Regions from separate parts of the Clostridium pasteurianum DSM 525 genome, predicted to be linked through region 2. Evidence: riboswitches for the same ligand, from Rfam matches in the RefSeq annotation. Region 2 holds a riboswitch; each other region holds the start of a gene.

Region 1 (5,364 bases), 500 kb from region 2:
TAACTCTTCAATTGTAGGCAAGCTTCCTTTTAATTCTACAACCACATAGCATCTTAATTTTACATGATAAAATAATAAATCTAGATAATAATCCTCTCCTGCAACATTTAAATGATATTGATTCCCTATAAATGCAAAACCTGAACCTAACTCTAACAAAAACTTAGTAATTCTCTTTACTAACTGATTATGATACTGTGGTGTCAGTCCCCTAGGACTTCACAGTGGCTGCTTGTTAACAATTGCAGGGATGTCTGCAGGAAATCTACAGGTAAATACTGGGCTCCCGCGTACAATGTCTTGGAAAAAGATTGTTCCAAATAATAGAACGTAAAAATTACTGATATCTTATATGGTACTTTTTTTATTCTATAAATAAAATTTAGAAAAATTAGTTAATTAAGAGTATAATTATTATAAAACTTAGATTGCAAAATCATCTAAAACTATTTGGGGGAATATGAATGAAAATTTATAGATTATCTTCAGAACAGCTTAATAAATCCATGTCTAGAATATTTCTACGAACAATATCCTTATGTATACTAGCTTTAGTTATTGGGATATATATAAGTTCGAGAAGCGGTGCAGTAAGTATATTAACTTTTTTTAGTGTAATTATTTTTATATCTATAGTATTAACAATATCAATACAAAAAGGATTAAGAAAACAAAAAGAATCTTTGCTCACATATGAATTAATAATTTCAGATAATTATATAGCAAAAAAACAATTGAATTTTCCAATTATAGAAATTGAATACAATAGTATTTTTTCTATTGAAGAAATATCTAATAAAGGCTTGATTATAAAAGCCAAAGATGAAAGTAAGGTAATAGGAATACCTTATTATTTTATTTTCTTAATATTTTCTCCATTGTTTTACCTTTAGCTAACTCATCAATTAATTTATCTAAATACCTAATTTGTCGCATTAATTCATCTTCTATTTCTTCCACCCGATATCCACAAATAACGCCTTTGATGAGTGAAACATTCGGATTAATATGAGGTGCTTGCTTAAAGAATGTTTCTAAATTCACTTCATTATTTATTTGTTGTTGTAATGAATCTCTATCATAACCGGTAAGCCAAAAAATGATTTCATTTACTTCATTTTTTGTTCTTCCTTTTTTCTCTACTTTTTGTATATAAAGTCCATAGATATTTGAAAAAGACATTGTATAAATGCGTGTTCTCTCCATTTTGAAATTCTCCTTTTATAAAACGATTATACATTATACTCATACTTATACAAACAAATTGAAATGTTTCAGTAATATTTACCATTCTATGTCCTTGGAGGTCTAGGCTAATTTCTTAACTAATTCTTCTGCCTCTGCTATTTCCTACTTTCATCATTATTTAGAGCCTCTTTTATATTATTCTCAACAGTTTCTAAAGAATCATAACAGGATTGATTTATTGAAGCTAAAGTACCTTTACTAATATGCTGATTAAAAAGGTCTTCAAAAAATTCTTCCTGCCTGTCATAGGGAATAAATTGATATTGTTTTATGTTTTTAATAATACTTTTACCCGAAAGCGTAGTTTCTTGATTAAAGGATATACTATTTTTAATATAAAAATTTATAAGTTTTATAGCCTCTCATGCACATTTAATTTGAAGATTACTATCTTTCCATAACATCACCTCCAATAAAATTAACACCTTTATTATATAGTATAATCTAAAAAATGATTTATATAAACATACTTTTCTTTATTTTACCAAAACACAAGCCTTATGTTAAAAATAACGAGATATGACTGAAAATCAGATCCTTGCTAGCTGAATTTAAAGCATTAGCAAGCAGAAACTTCCAGTTTATCCTATAATGTCAGTCCCTATAGTGAGGGCTTGCCCGAACTTGCCAACATCAATTCCCTTTGCACTACTATTAGTACCCCAGATTACTTTTATCTCAGACATATTACCCTTAATGACATTGGGATGGCACTGTGAAATAAATTTCTTTGCATAATCTAAACGAAGACTGCTGCAGCCTACACCTACAAGGTCAATCACTTGGGGAATTTTTCTTTTAAAAGCTGTTTCACCTGAAATAAGCATAGATTCCATTCTAATATCCGTTATATTTCCAAGGTTAGCTGCAAAGGCTTTAAATCTCTGAAACCTCTAAAGGATGTTCAGCCATAATAGGTTTTGCACCAAGGGCAAGTATAATATTTGCACAATCATTTATTGAAATTGGATTTGTAATATAATGAATAAGCGGTTTTTTAAATTTAATATTCTTCTTTATTTCCAATAGGCTGTTTATCATATGCTTCTTCCCCCAAACTTCTCTGAATTTTTGCAAGCATACCTGACAGGCTTAATGCTTGTAAAAAAGCAAATGCAATTATTCCTCCAATAATTGTAGCCATAAAAAACAACGGAACATAGAACAGCCATGTAAGCCCTGCTCTCCCCCAAATAAATGTCATAACAGGATATGACATTAAAGCTCCTATAATACCAGTTCCTATAACCTCACCTAAAACAGCAAAAATCAAATTTCCTTTGGATGCTCTGTATAAAACTCCAGACAAGAAAGCACCAAAAACTGCACCAGTTAAAGCTAAAGGAGGAATTGCCATAACAGCCATTCTTAATATTCCAATCATTACAGCACAAAGCAATGCATACCAAGGTCCAAGAATAACAGCACATACAATGTTAATAACGCTGGACATAGGACACATTCCTTCAATTCGAAGGATTGGTGAAATTACAACCCCCATGGCCACCATCATTGCCATCATAATTCTTTTTAATAGCTTTGAGTTTCTTTCCATAATAAAAAACACCTTCCTAATAAATTTATTTTCTAAATATGTCATATAGAAAATAAATCCATCACGAAAGCATAATTACAGCATAACTAAACAGCAATTTCCTATATGACAACATCATAAAGTCGGTCGAAGCTCAAAAGCTTCCTCTCACCTTGAAACACAAGTTCCCTCGCTATTTAGTTATATTTTGCCATACAAGCTAAGGATGCTCCTCTTCAGCTTGTGAAAGATATACTCTTTGAAGCATAAAAAATGGAATATACCAAATAAGGCATATTCCATTTATACTCATAAAATAACTAATCAAACAGCATAAATCAAATATTTCCTTACGTCGGCATTATCCGAATCAAGTTATGGGTCGAAGCTTAAACTTCCTCTCAGCCTGCATTACAAGCTCCCCTTTTGAAAAAAATTATATCACATAATTTTCCTAAATTCAACACAATCTCCAAATCTTCTGTAGATTTACAGTCACCATCAGCATTGCGCTTATAAGTTCCCTTATATGGATTTTCGTTCGAATATATAGGTCGTTGTTTGTAATTTGCTCTTGGAACATTTATTGTCAGAACATCTTTTCCTTCAATACTTAATTTCTGTATATTCTCATCAATTAATAAATTTTTAAAACAATTTAATTTGCTCTTCTATTTTAAATCTTGATGCTATAATTTCTTCCTTTTCTTCCTCACCTTTCGCATGTTCACTTTTCAAGTATTTAACACCACTTTTAAGCTTAGAGGATATAAGGTTTAAAACATAAATATTATCAAATCTATTGTATATGGAATCCCCTCCAAGCCCTGTAAAACATATAAGTTGAGTATTGCTCTTTTTAGCAATGTCTATTAATGGTTTTAAAAGATGGGCAGAACTTGTTTGTGCGAAAGGATTATCCATTATAAGCACCTTGCCGCTTTCCTTTCTACTGAAGATATCACTATCATCTTTTCTCATATAGGATAATAAGCTTGATAATATTACAAATGCTGAAAGGAAACCCTCTCCCCCTGAATTTTTCGAAACTTCATCCCAAGAAATCTGTCTCTGTTTATCCTCTTCTATTTTGTATAATTTAATATTTACTGTTCCAATTCCAACAACTCCATCATATAACTTATTTATATTGATATTATTGCTGATAATATCCTCTATATCTTCATTCTGCTCTAAAGCTTTTATGCTTTGCTCTCTTATTCTCTCAATATATTCCTTTAACCTTACCTTATAAAGCTCTTTATTTTCTTCCCAAGCAGATACACTTATGTTTAGCATTTTTAATCTTTTTGTTCCAATAGTTATGGATGAATTGCCATCTATCTTTTCAATATTCTCATGAACATCTTTTATATATTCTAATATGCTCTCTAATATTTTCCCCTCTTCTTTTTCTATGAGTTCAATGTCTGCCATCAACTTTTCCATAATCAACCCATAAGAATTAACAACTAAATTAAGCTGCTCCTTAAACTCTCTTGGTTTTCCAATTAAACTCTTCAGCGTCTGAATTGGCTCCTTAAACAAGCTTTCCTGTTTAAATTCATCCTTTATCTCAGTATCAACAACTAAATTTGTGAGATTTTTTTCTCTTTCATTTTCTTGTGCTTTTACATTATTTAAGTCTCTTTTTAGTTTTCCTACAGCACTATCTAATTCATTTAAGTCTATGTTTACATCAACTTTATCTGTAACATTTAAATTATTAAACTCATTCAAGCTGGTTAAATTATTTTCAATTTTTGCTTTAACTTTATTAACATCTGACTTCTTACTATTAGTTTCCACAATCTCTAATTTCAGTTTTTCTATTTCTAGTTTAAAATTTTTATCTATTAATAAACTCTTTGTTTTAGGCTCTTCCTTATTAAACTTAGCTTTAAGCTTACCCTTTAAATCTTCTAATTTACTTACAGCAATACCATGTGCTTTATCAAATTTATTGTGTTCATCCTTTAAATTATTGTATTTTTCATTTTCTTTTTGAAGTTCATCTTTTAATTCAAACTCCTTCTGAGTATCAAAAGTTTCATTAGTATACTCAACTTCTTTTACTTCATATTTATCAGCTTTTAAAATAAGCTCGCTATGTATCCCATTAAATTCTTCATTAAGCTTATTTATTTTATTTTTTAATTCTTTTTCTGAACTTGTAATATCCTTTGTCAAGGCATTATATTCAGATATTAAATCTTCCCTATCCTTTTCAATTAAAATTCCTGATTTATAAATATTAAACTCTGCAAGTCCCTTTGAAGCTTTTTCTTCTTCAATATTATAAAAATTAATCGCACTGCTACATTCCTTTATTCCTTTTTCAATATCGCTTATTCTGCTTTCAGCTTTTTCTATTTGATTATGTATTGCACTTAGGCCTTCCAGCACTCTCGCTAAAGAAATTTTATTCTTTTTATACTTTTCATAGGCTTCTAAAAGTTCTTTAAACGCTTTTGCTTTATCAATATTTTTTTGAATATCCTTCTCTAAAAGCTGTACTCTTTCTTTATAATTTTTTATTTCATCCTTAATGCTTAATATACTCTTTTCTAAAGCAATTTCTC
Region 2 (5,364 bases):
AGTTATGATTTTTATTTATAAAAGGAGAGATATTTAAATGCCACAGCATTCTTTGTCAAGAACAGAGCTTTTGATTGGAAAAAAATCTTTAGATAAATTAGAAAATAGTAAGGTAGTAGTGTTTGGTATAGGTGGTGTAGGAAGTTTTACAGTAGAAGCACTGGCTAGGGGAGGAATAGGTAAACTTGTACTCGTAGACGATGATACAGTTTGTTTAACCAATATAAATAGACAGATTCATGCTACCTTTAAAAGTATAAGTAAACCCAAGGTAGAAGTTATGAAGGATAGGATACTTAGTATAAATCCTAGATGTGAAGTGACAATACATCAGACCTTTGTAAAAGAAGATAATATAAGTGATATTATTGGATTAGATACAGACTATGTAGTAGATGCTATAGATACTGTATCATCAAAAATATCATTAATATTATGGTGTAAGGAGCATAATATTGAAATTATAAGCTGTATGGGTACAGGAAATAAACTGGATCCAACTAAATTTCAGGTTACAGATATATATAAGACAAAAATATGTCCTTTAGCGAAGGTAATGAGACATGAAATGAGAAAGAGAGGAGTAAAGTCTTTAAAAGTTTTATATTCTGAAGAAATTCCCTTAAAGCCTAAAGAAGATGAAGTTATAACTTGCAAGGAAGGCTGTGTGTGTACTGGAGGAACAAAAAAATGTCTTGCTAAAAGACAGATACCTGGGAGTATATCTTTTGTACCTCCTGTAGCTGGGATGATAATAGGAGGAGAAGTTATAAAGGATATAATAGGGATTAGTTAATTTTATATTTTAAGTGATATATAATGGGAACTGAATTTTATAGGCAGGTATATGCTTGTTCTATGAATAATCCAGAAAAGCTGTATGATTTTTAGTTATATAAATTTTTGCAGCTTTTCTAGATTGACAAATCTCAATAATTAATTTATGAGAAAAATGTACTATGAAAAATAATTTTAGCTGCTTTTTCTGTTTTTATGATGCCTTAATTTATCTTCTATAGTTAATCCAGTTTTTTTCTCATCTATTCTGACTACGGTTATTACTCTTTCACTGCCAACTTCAAAGGGAATTCGGTGAACTTTTTTTATAAGCTCAAAGACTTCATCATATTCACCTTCAACGGTGGTACTCATAGCTCCTATTTCATATTTTAAGCCGCTATTCTTTATATAGTCAATGGCTGCGTCTACCTGCCTATATAGTTCTTCTTCTGAAACAGCGGGAACTAAGGGCATAACGGCTATATCTGCAATTACCATATATTATCATCTCCTCTATCTGTAAACATTATTTTTTTCATTTTTACTTAACATACTTATTGGTAATAATGCAATTAAGAATACACAAATTATACCATCTGTAAGCATAAATGTGCCATTTACAACTAAAGAATAAATTATTGGAGACATTTCCTTTGGAGCAAAACTTCCAAAGAATACTACTCCAGATATAAAATGAAATATAAATTTTGCAAAAATAGCAACTATGGCTCCAATTACTTTTTTAGATTTAAAGTATCCAGCCAGACCAAGTGCCATGGATGGAAGGGGATAATCAAACAGCAGTTGTATAGGATGAAGTATATAAGGATCTAAGAATAAAGTAATTATTCCATGGAGGAACCCTGTTAAAAAACCAATCTCTGGACCATATATCAATGCTATTATAAGTATAGGTACTAGGCTTCCAAGGGTTACACTGCCGCCTTGGGGGAAATGATACAGCCTAAAAATTTGAAGTACTGCAGATAAAGCCAGGGCTATCCCGATCCTAGTAGTAATTTTAGGCGTTATCTTAATCCTTTTGATTTTTATGAATACAAAAATTAGAATTAGTACGCCTATTAAAGTGATTATAGCTGTAGGATGCTTCAGTATCTCAGCTAAATTTTGCGTTAATGAAAAAACTTTAACAGGAAAGAGTTTTAAATTAAAAAAATTCATGTGAAAACCTCCTATAATAATTTTACTAGGAGACCTAATGTCGTTAAAAGATTAAATAATATAATAAAGGGCTAAAGAAAAAATGCTTTCCTACGCTAGAATTATCTAGATCAGGTCTGAGGGTTAATGAACACCATTTCTCAGCCATTAGGCACCCCTAGCTAATTTGTAAATTATGTTCTTATAAATTATATTACAATAGCAAGAGGTTTACAATATTGTTTTATTGATGATATGGTTCCACATGAATTAGTGTGTTAGAATCAGGAAAAATAGTTTTTATGTCCTTTTCTATGAAATTGCATAAATTATGAGCTTCTATTAAGGAATAATCTGAATCTACAAGCAAGTGAAGGTCTATTTCACGGGTATAGCCACTTTTTCGTGTTCTAAGTTTATGATAAGATTTTACTTCGGGATACTTTTTTATAATATCTAAGATTTTACCTATATCTTCAGAAGATAATCGACTGTCTACTAGATCTTTCATGGATTTTTTTACGAGACTTATAGATGTTTTTATGATTAAAGAGGCAACTATGATAGCTGAAATTGAATCAAATATTCTTAAACCAGTTATTTTTAAAACTATAAGACCTGCAAATACACCAAAAGAAGTAAACACATCAGTCAATAGATGTAGGGCATCTGCTTCTAAAGCAATGGATTTTTCTTTTTTTGATATTCTCAATATATTAAGAGAAATTATGAGATTAATTACAGTGGAAATAAACATAATTAGTAATCCAGAATGTATATTTTCTATGGAGGAACCAGAAAAGAGTTTATTTAAAGATTCATATACTATAATAATTCCGGCAAATAAAATTAAAAGGGCTTCAACAAAACCAGATACATTCTCATATTTACCATGACCAAAAGGGTGATCTTTATCCTCTGATTTGCTAGCTTTTTTTATAGAAAAAAAAGCTATAAGGCTAGCAATTAAATCAATAGAGGAATGAATTCCTTCTGATATTACACTTATGGAGTTCATAGATATTCCTGCGGAAATTTTAAATATAACCAGTATACTATTTGATGCTATAGATAAAAAAGCACCATTTTGTTTGTTCATTTTTATCTCTCCAGTTATAATTATTTCAATTGATAATAGAAACAAAATCATTATGTTTTATTATATGTGATTATATAAGAGTTGTTCACAAAAAAATATTTATATAATTATTGATTATGATTGTCAATTGATATTGAATGGAAATTGATTTTGCAGTATTCAGGTAAACTAATTGAATTTATTTATTACGTAAAATTATAAAAATGAACATAATTTTAAAAGACTTACTCTGTATATATAAGTTTGTTATAATTAAGAAAGGTATAATAATATTAATATAAAATTTGATATGGATTATACGGAAAGGAAGATACTAGATGAATTTAATATCTCTTGAGAATATAAATAAAAGTTATGGAGAAAAAATATTATTTAATGATATTTCACTTGGAATAAATGAAGGACAAAAAATTGGATTGATAGGAGTTAATGGTACTGGAAAATCTACTCTTCTAAAGATTATAGCTGGAATAGATACTGCGGATACAGGAAAAATTATAAAAAAGAATAAATTAAGAATAGAGTATCTGTCTCAAAGTACAAATTTTACAAAGGATGATAGGGTTATTGAAGCTGTTTTTAAAGGTAATTCACCAATAATGATATTATTAAGGGAGTACGAAAAAGTTGTGGAGAAACTCTCTAAAAATCCTCAGGATACTATACTTCAAAGTGATTTCAACAGACTTTCAGAAAAAATGGACACATTAGAGGCATGGAACATTGAAAGTGATGCAAAAACTATTTTGACAAAGCTTGGCATAAACAATTTTGAAGACAATGTAGAAAAACTGTCAGGAGGGCAACGAAAAAGAATAGCATTGGCAGGGGCTCTCATATCACCTTGTGATTTACTTATATTGGATGAACCTACTAATCATATAGATGATGAAACTGTAAGCTGGCTGGAAAACTATTTAAATGGAAGAAAAGGATCAGTAATTATGATTACTCATGATAGATATTTTCTTGATAGAGTTGCCAATGAAATATTGGAATTGTATAAAGGAAAATTATACAGCTATGAGGGAAATTACAGTAAATATCTTGAAAGTAAATTGGATAGATTGAGTAAAATGGAAGCTAAGGAAGAAAAGAGACAAAATCTAATAAGAAATGAGCTTAAATGGATAAGAAGAGGTGCAAAGGCAAGATCTACAAAACAAAAAGCCAGGCTAGATAGATTTAAATCTTTAACAGATGAGAATATAGATATAAGCAATGAAAAAGTTGAAATATCAGTTGGAAATACAAGACTTGGGAAAAAGATAATAGAAATTGATAATATAAGTATGAAGTTTCAGGATGAAGTTTTGATATCAGATTTTAGCTACATAATAGGTAAAGAAGATAGAATAGGTATAGTTGGACCTAATGGTATGGGAAAGAGTACTTTTTTAAATATAATTTCGGGAAAATTAAAACCTGTTTCGGGCTGTGTAGAAATTGGTGAAACTGTAAAATTGGGATATTTTTCTCAGGAATACAGAGATATAGATGAAAGCTTGAGGGTAATAGATTATATAAAGGAAACAGCAGAATATATGCGTACATCAGATGGTACACTTATAAGCGCATCGCAAATGCTGGAAAAATTTTTGTTCCCAGGTGTTTTGCAGTATAGTCCTATATCTAAACTTTCTGGTGGAGAGAAGAGGCGATTATATCTTTTAAAGGTATTAATGGATGCTCCAAATGTATTACTCCTAGATGAACCAACTAATGATTTGGATATAGAAACATTAACTATATTAGAGGAGTACATAGAAGAATTTACAGGAACTGTTATAGCTGTATCCCATGACAGATATTTTTTAGATAAAATAAGTAACAAGATTTTTGCCTTTGAAGGAAATGGAAAAATATTAGAGCATACAGGTAATTATACAGATTATATTAATTTTCACAATACAATTGATGAAGAAAAAGATAGCAAAGCAAAAAAGCAAGTTAAACAGGAAAAAGAGCATAGAGGAAATAAAAGGGGCAAGATGTTGAAATTTACTTTTAAAGAGCAGAAAGAATATGAAGAGATAGATAGTAATATATCCAATACTGAAAGTACTTTAGAAGAAATAAATAAAGAGATAAGTAAATCCTCTAGTGATTATGTTGTCCTGCAGGAATTAATGAATAAAAAAGAGGAAACAGAAAATTATTTGAATTATCTTTTAGATAGATGGGTGTATTTAAATGATTTAGCAGAAAAGATTAATAATAAAAATGGCTAGAATATTTTTATATAGTTAATTTGATTTATTTATGGTTAAAATAAAAATATGTGATAAATTTTTTGATGAAAATATAGAAAAACATAAAAATTA
Region 3 (5,364 bases), 810 kb from region 2:
CCATCCCCCTATCTTAAAAATCCTGTTAAAGGTGAAGATGCTTCAGCGTATTCTCTCTCCATACCAGCCTTTGCTAAATATCCTTTTCTACCACTTTCAACGGCAAGTTTAAAGGCTTCCGCCATAAGCACAGGATTTCCTGCAGTAGCCAATGCTGTATTAACTAATACTGCTGATGCCCCCATTTCCATGGCTAAAACAGCATCTGATGGTTTACCTATACCTGCATCTACTACTATTGGAAGATCTATTTCTTCAATTAGAATTCTAATCATTTCTTTTGTTCTAATACCCCTATTACTTCCTATAGGTGAACCTAAAGGCATTATTGCAGCTGCACCAACTTCTAACATTCTCTTTGCATCAGGAAGATCTGGATTCATATATGGCAAAACTACAAACCCCTCCTTTGCTAAAACTTCTGTAGCCTTTATTGTTTCTATATTATCTGGAAGAAGATATTTATTATCTGAAATAACTTCTATTTTCACCCAGTTTCCACATCCTGCTGCCTTTCCAATTCTTGCAAGTCTTATAGCTTCTTCTGCATTTCTCGCTCCTGAAGTATTAGGCATTATTATTGTATCTTTTTTTAAATAATTTAAAATATTCTCTTCTTGTGATTCAAAATCTACCCTTCTAAGTGCTGCAGTAATAACTTGTGCCCCACTCTTTTCCAGTAGTTCTGGTATGACTTTATTTGAAGAATATTTTCCACTACCGATAAAAAGTCTGCTTTTTAACTCTGTACCACCAATAATAAATTCATCCATTTTAATTGTCTCCTAACTTTAAGCATATTAAAGTAAAAAATTAATTAAGTATGCTATGCTAATATTTTTTAATTCTAAATTTAATAAATTATTAGACTAGATACCTTAACCTCCTCCTACAAATCTTATTAATTCTACTTTAGAGTCGCTAGTAAGCTTAGTTGTGGCATATTCTGTTTTATCTATAATGTTTAGATCTACTTCTGCCACCACTTTATAAGCCTCTATTTTGAGTTCATTTAACAATTCTTCTATAGTTATACCATCTCTGAAATTCATTTCTTTTCCGTTAACAACCATATGATTCACTTCCCTCAAACTTCATATATTTACAATAGGAGAAAAGACGAACTAAAAAGAATTTTGCCCTTTAATCCTATTGTGAATCAAATTCTATTTTATATTTAAAGTCTCATTATTAAGCACTTTTTTCATTGTTCTCATAGAACACATTTTTCCACACATTGTACAAGTTTCTGGATCTTCTGGTGAAGATTCCGTACGATATTTACGAGCCTTATCGCTATCTATAGCTAAATCAAACATAGTTTCCCAATCAAGCTCTGCCCTAGCTTTACTCATGGCATTATCCCACTCAACAGCTCCCTTTATTCCCTTAGCTATATCTGCTGCATGTGCTGCAATCTTAAAGGCAATTATTCCTTCTTTCATATCTTCAAGAGATGGCAAACGCAAATGCTCTGCTGGAGTAACATAACATAAAAAGTCCGCTCCACTGGAAGCAGCCACTGTTCCACCTATAGCTGCAGTAATATGATCATATCCTGGAGCTACATCAGTAACTAAAGGTCCTAACACATAAAAAGGTGCACCATGACATAATTTTTTTTCAAGTAACATATTTGCCTTTATTTCATTAAGTGCCATATGTCCAGGTCCCTCTATCATAACTTGTACATTTCTTTCCCAAGCTTTTTTAGTAAGTTCCCCTAATGTTATAAGTTCTTTAACTTGTGCTGGATCTGTAGCATCCTTTAATGAACCAGGTCTGCAAGCATCTCCTAATGAAATAGTTATATCATATTTTTCACAGATATCTAAAAGTCTATCATAATATTCATAGAATGGATTTTCTCTATTATTTAGTTCCATCCATGCAAATAAGAGACTTCCACCTCTAGATACTATCTGAGTCAATCGTGGATTATTTTTAACCGCTTTTGCAGTTTCACGATTAAGGCCTGCATGAATTGTAATGAAATCCACTCCATCTTGTCCATGTTTTTCCACAACATCAAAGAATTCATCCACAGTTATATCTTGAAGTTCCTTATCACAAAATCCTATAGCATCATACATGGGAACAGTTCCAAGCATTGCTGTAGACATTTCTACAACTCTTTTTCTCATATTTTCAGTTTTTCCATAGTTAGATAGATCCATTATAGCTTCTGCTTTCATCTCAATAGCCACTTTAACTTTTTCTAATTCTTTTTCTATACTGCAACAATCTTTTGATATTCCCAAATTTACATTTATCTTAGTTCTAAGACCTTCTCCAATACCTTCTGGATCTAAAGACTTATGATTTTTGTTAGCTGGTATAACTACTTTTCCTTCAGCAATTAATTCTCTTAATTTTTCTACATCTATCTTTTCTTTTTCTGAAACAATATTCATTTCTCTTGTAATAATTCCTTTTCTTGCTGCATCCATCTGTGTTGTATAATTCATAATAGTACACTCCTTTATTTTTAAATTTAAAAAGAGAACAAACCTGATGCAGGATAAACATCAGGTTTGTTCTCTTTATGCGTATAATAAAAGCCTGCATAAAGCAAGCTTTGTAATTCTATAATATACAAACCCTTGCTTCCCTACGATGGTGTTAACCATATCAGGTTCATAGAGTTAGGATTTTTCCTTCTCAGCCAATTTGGCACCCCTAGCAAATAAATATTTTATTTTTAATAACATTATACTCCTAAAATTTATAATTGTAAAATTATTTTTCAACTTTATTAATGTACAAATATCAAGTAATAATTGAATTTACATCATTTTATTGTTATATTTTTAATATATAAAATTTATCAACACATTGGAGTGATTAATTGTTATGATTAACAGTGACAATGCAACTACCATAAATGAGATTTTAGAAAAACTTGATAAAATTAAATATGAAAATTCCATTAATACAATAAAATTTGGCAATAACTCTTATGAATTATGTAAAAAATTTAATCATACTATAGGTATGGCTGTTTCACTCCTAAGGGTTGGTGAAGCTTTAACCAACATAGGTAATTATGAAAAATCTCTATCCCTCCTTTTTGAATCTCTAAGTATATCAAGAAAAGAAGATATTTGTGATATACAAGTTTTATCCTTAATATATATAGGCAATAATTTGCTTAATCTAGGAGACTATGAAAAAAGCTTTGATTACTATAATGATGCAGAAAAAACTGCTTTAAAAATGTCTGTGAATAAAAATTACTACAGTAAATACAATTACAAATTCTATCTTGCAAAAACTTCTACTAATATAGGAGAAATCTATAAAAATCTTAAAGATTATGAAAATGCCTTTAAATTTTATAATAGAGCCCTTACCTTTGATAAAAAATTAAATTATAAATCTACCTTTGGAGTGTCCTTATATAATCTAGGAGAAATGAATTATTTAAGTGGAAATTATGATAAGGCAATATTACTTTTAAATAAATCCATTGAAATAATGAACTCTTTCAATTATAAATTAGTCTTACCAGAAGTATACAGAATATTAGCTCTTATATATGAAAAAAAAGGAAATTTTACAAAATCAAATGAATATTTTTGTAAAGCATTAAATATAGACCTAAAAGAAACTTTTTTATTTTACAAGATTAATATACTTTTAGATTACAGTGATTATCTTAAAAATAGAGGAAATCTCTCCCTGGCATTAGACAAGTTAAAAATTGCCTTTAATATATCTGTAGAAAATAATATTATTTTTAAAACCATAGAAGTGTGCAAAAAGCTTTTTAGTTTGTACGAGGAGTTAAAAAATGATGATAAAGCTTATGAATATTATAAGTTATATTTTAAATATCACGACAAATTAGAAAAAGTTATATGTACTCAGAGACTTAATAATATTAACTCAAAAATTAAACTCCAGAAATTAGAAGAAGAAAAACTTAACATAATGAAGAAGAGTGAAAATTTCAGAAAAAGATTTGAAAAACTCATAGAAAGTATTAAAAATATATCTATAATAAGTGAGCTAGGACAAAAAATTACTTCTACTTTAAATTTAGATAAAATATTGAATATTCTATGCAATAGCGTTAGAGATTTTATTGATATATCTATTTTTGGTATTGCATTGTATAATACAGATAATGAAATTCTTCAATATAATTATTATAGTGAAAATAATAAAATCATAAATGTTCCAAATGCATCTATTACCAGTAAATCAAATATAGCTGCCTATTATTTAAGAAATAGACAATTAGTTATAATAAATGATATAGAGAATGAATATTCAAGATATGTAGATAATCCAAATTATATTAATACTATATCAGCAAAATCCGCCATTTACTGTCCTCTCATAATGGATGATATCTTATTAGGAGTTATGACAGTTCAAAGTAGTATTAAAAGCCTTTAAGCCATTGGATATAGAAATGTTAAAGGTATTATCACCTATGCTTCAATAGCTGTAAACAATGCTATTAAATCTAACAGCCTTAAAACTGAAATTGACTACAGAAAGAAAATACAAAAGGAGCTTGAACAATTAAATAACAAATTATTATATATATCGGAAAATGATAGTTTAACAGGTATTCCTAATAGAAGAAAATTTGACAAGGTCATGAACATACAATGGGACCTGGCAAAGAAAAATAAATATAATTTATCTTTAATTTTATTGGATGTAGACTGTTTTAAACAATATAATGATAATTATGGTCATGTTCAGGGTGATAAATGTCTATCTTTAATCGGTTCCGCTCTTTCAAATTACATTGATAAAAAATATATAGCTGCTAGATATGGAGGCGATGAATTTGTAATAATTTTCCCAAAAGTTAGCTTAGGTGAAGTTTTAAACCTTGGAGAAAAGTTTAGAAAACAGATAGAATATTTAAATTTAAAGCATGAATTTTCAAACATCAAAAATATAGTGACCATAACATTAGGGGCAGCTTCTGTCATTCCCAATGAAAACATAACTATAAATGAATTTATAAGACAAGCAGATACGGCTTTATATCTGGCAAAGGAACGGGGAAGAAATCAAATAGCAGGTTATATTTTAAAATAGATTAATTAAGTAAGGACTTTTAAAACCTATATTGTATTTTAAAAGTCCTTTTATTAATACATGAAAATACTTATTTTTCTATTAAAATAATATTGTCTTCTTTATTATTTCATCTATGTTTTCTGCAGTCACTGGTTTACTAAAGATATATCCCTGAATGATATTGCATCCTTTTTGTTTTAATATATTGAGCTGCTCTCGAGTTTCAACTCCCTCTACTACTATTTCTATTTCTAGATTATGAGCAATATTTACTATACCATCTACTATAGCTTCCTGCTTTCTATTAAAATGAATATC

The links. Region 2 has a riboswitch for thiamine pyrophosphate ahead of thiT (energy-coupled thiamine transporter ThiT). Riboswitches for the same ligand answer to the same signal wherever they lie in the genome.
Region 1: it holds a riboswitch for thiamine pyrophosphate, as region 2 does, so the genes downstream of both, thiW (energy coupling factor transporter S component ThiW) here and thiT (energy-coupled thiamine transporter ThiT) in region 2, are expected to answer to the same signal.
Region 3: it holds a riboswitch for thiamine pyrophosphate, as region 2 does, so the genes downstream of both, thiC (phosphomethylpyrimidine synthase ThiC) here and thiT (energy-coupled thiamine transporter ThiT) in region 2, are expected to answer to the same signal.

The regions. Positions count from the first base shown of each region.
Region 1 is NZ_CP009268.1:3,280,293-3,285,656, forward strand. It holds partial or broken gene CLPA_RS14825 (PDDEXK nuclease domain-containing protein) at 28-183, opposite strand; gene CLPA_RS14830 (hypothetical protein) at 465-893, shown strand; gene CLPA_RS14835 (DUF2200 domain-containing protein) at 856-1,206, opposite strand; partial or broken gene CLPA_RS22165 (ATPase) at 1,515-1,646, opposite strand; partial or broken gene CLPA_RS14840 (hydroxyethylthiazole kinase) at 1,872-2,289, opposite strand; gene thiW (energy coupling factor transporter S component ThiW) at 2,252-2,803, opposite strand; TPP riboswitch at 3,113-3,217, opposite strand; gene CLPA_RS14850 (hypothetical protein) at 3,431-5,364, opposite strand, start outside.
Region 2 is NZ_CP009268.1:2,784,417-2,789,780, reverse strand. It holds gene CLPA_RS12710 (tRNA threonylcarbamoyladenosine dehydratase) at 38-796, shown strand; gene CLPA_RS12705 (MTH1187 family thiamine-binding protein) at 973-1,278, opposite strand; gene thiT (energy-coupled thiamine transporter ThiT) at 1,294-1,962, opposite strand; TPP riboswitch at 2,033-2,131, opposite strand; gene CLPA_RS12695 (cation diffusion facilitator family transporter) at 2,186-3,040, opposite strand; gene CLPA_RS12690 (ABC-F family ATP-binding cassette domain-containing protein) at 3,358-5,271, shown strand.
Region 3 is NZ_CP009268.1:3,596,151-3,601,514, forward strand. It holds gene CLPA_RS16220 (thiazole synthase) at 9-773, opposite strand; gene thiS (sulfur carrier protein ThiS) at 879-1,073, opposite strand; gene thiC (phosphomethylpyrimidine synthase ThiC) at 1,167-2,468, opposite strand; TPP riboswitch at 2,592-2,691, opposite strand; gene CLPA_RS16235 (tetratricopeptide repeat protein) at 2,854-4,404, shown strand; gene CLPA_RS16240 (GGDEF domain-containing protein) at 4,555-5,064, shown strand; gene CLPA_RS16245 (EAL domain-containing protein) at 5,146-5,364, opposite strand, start outside.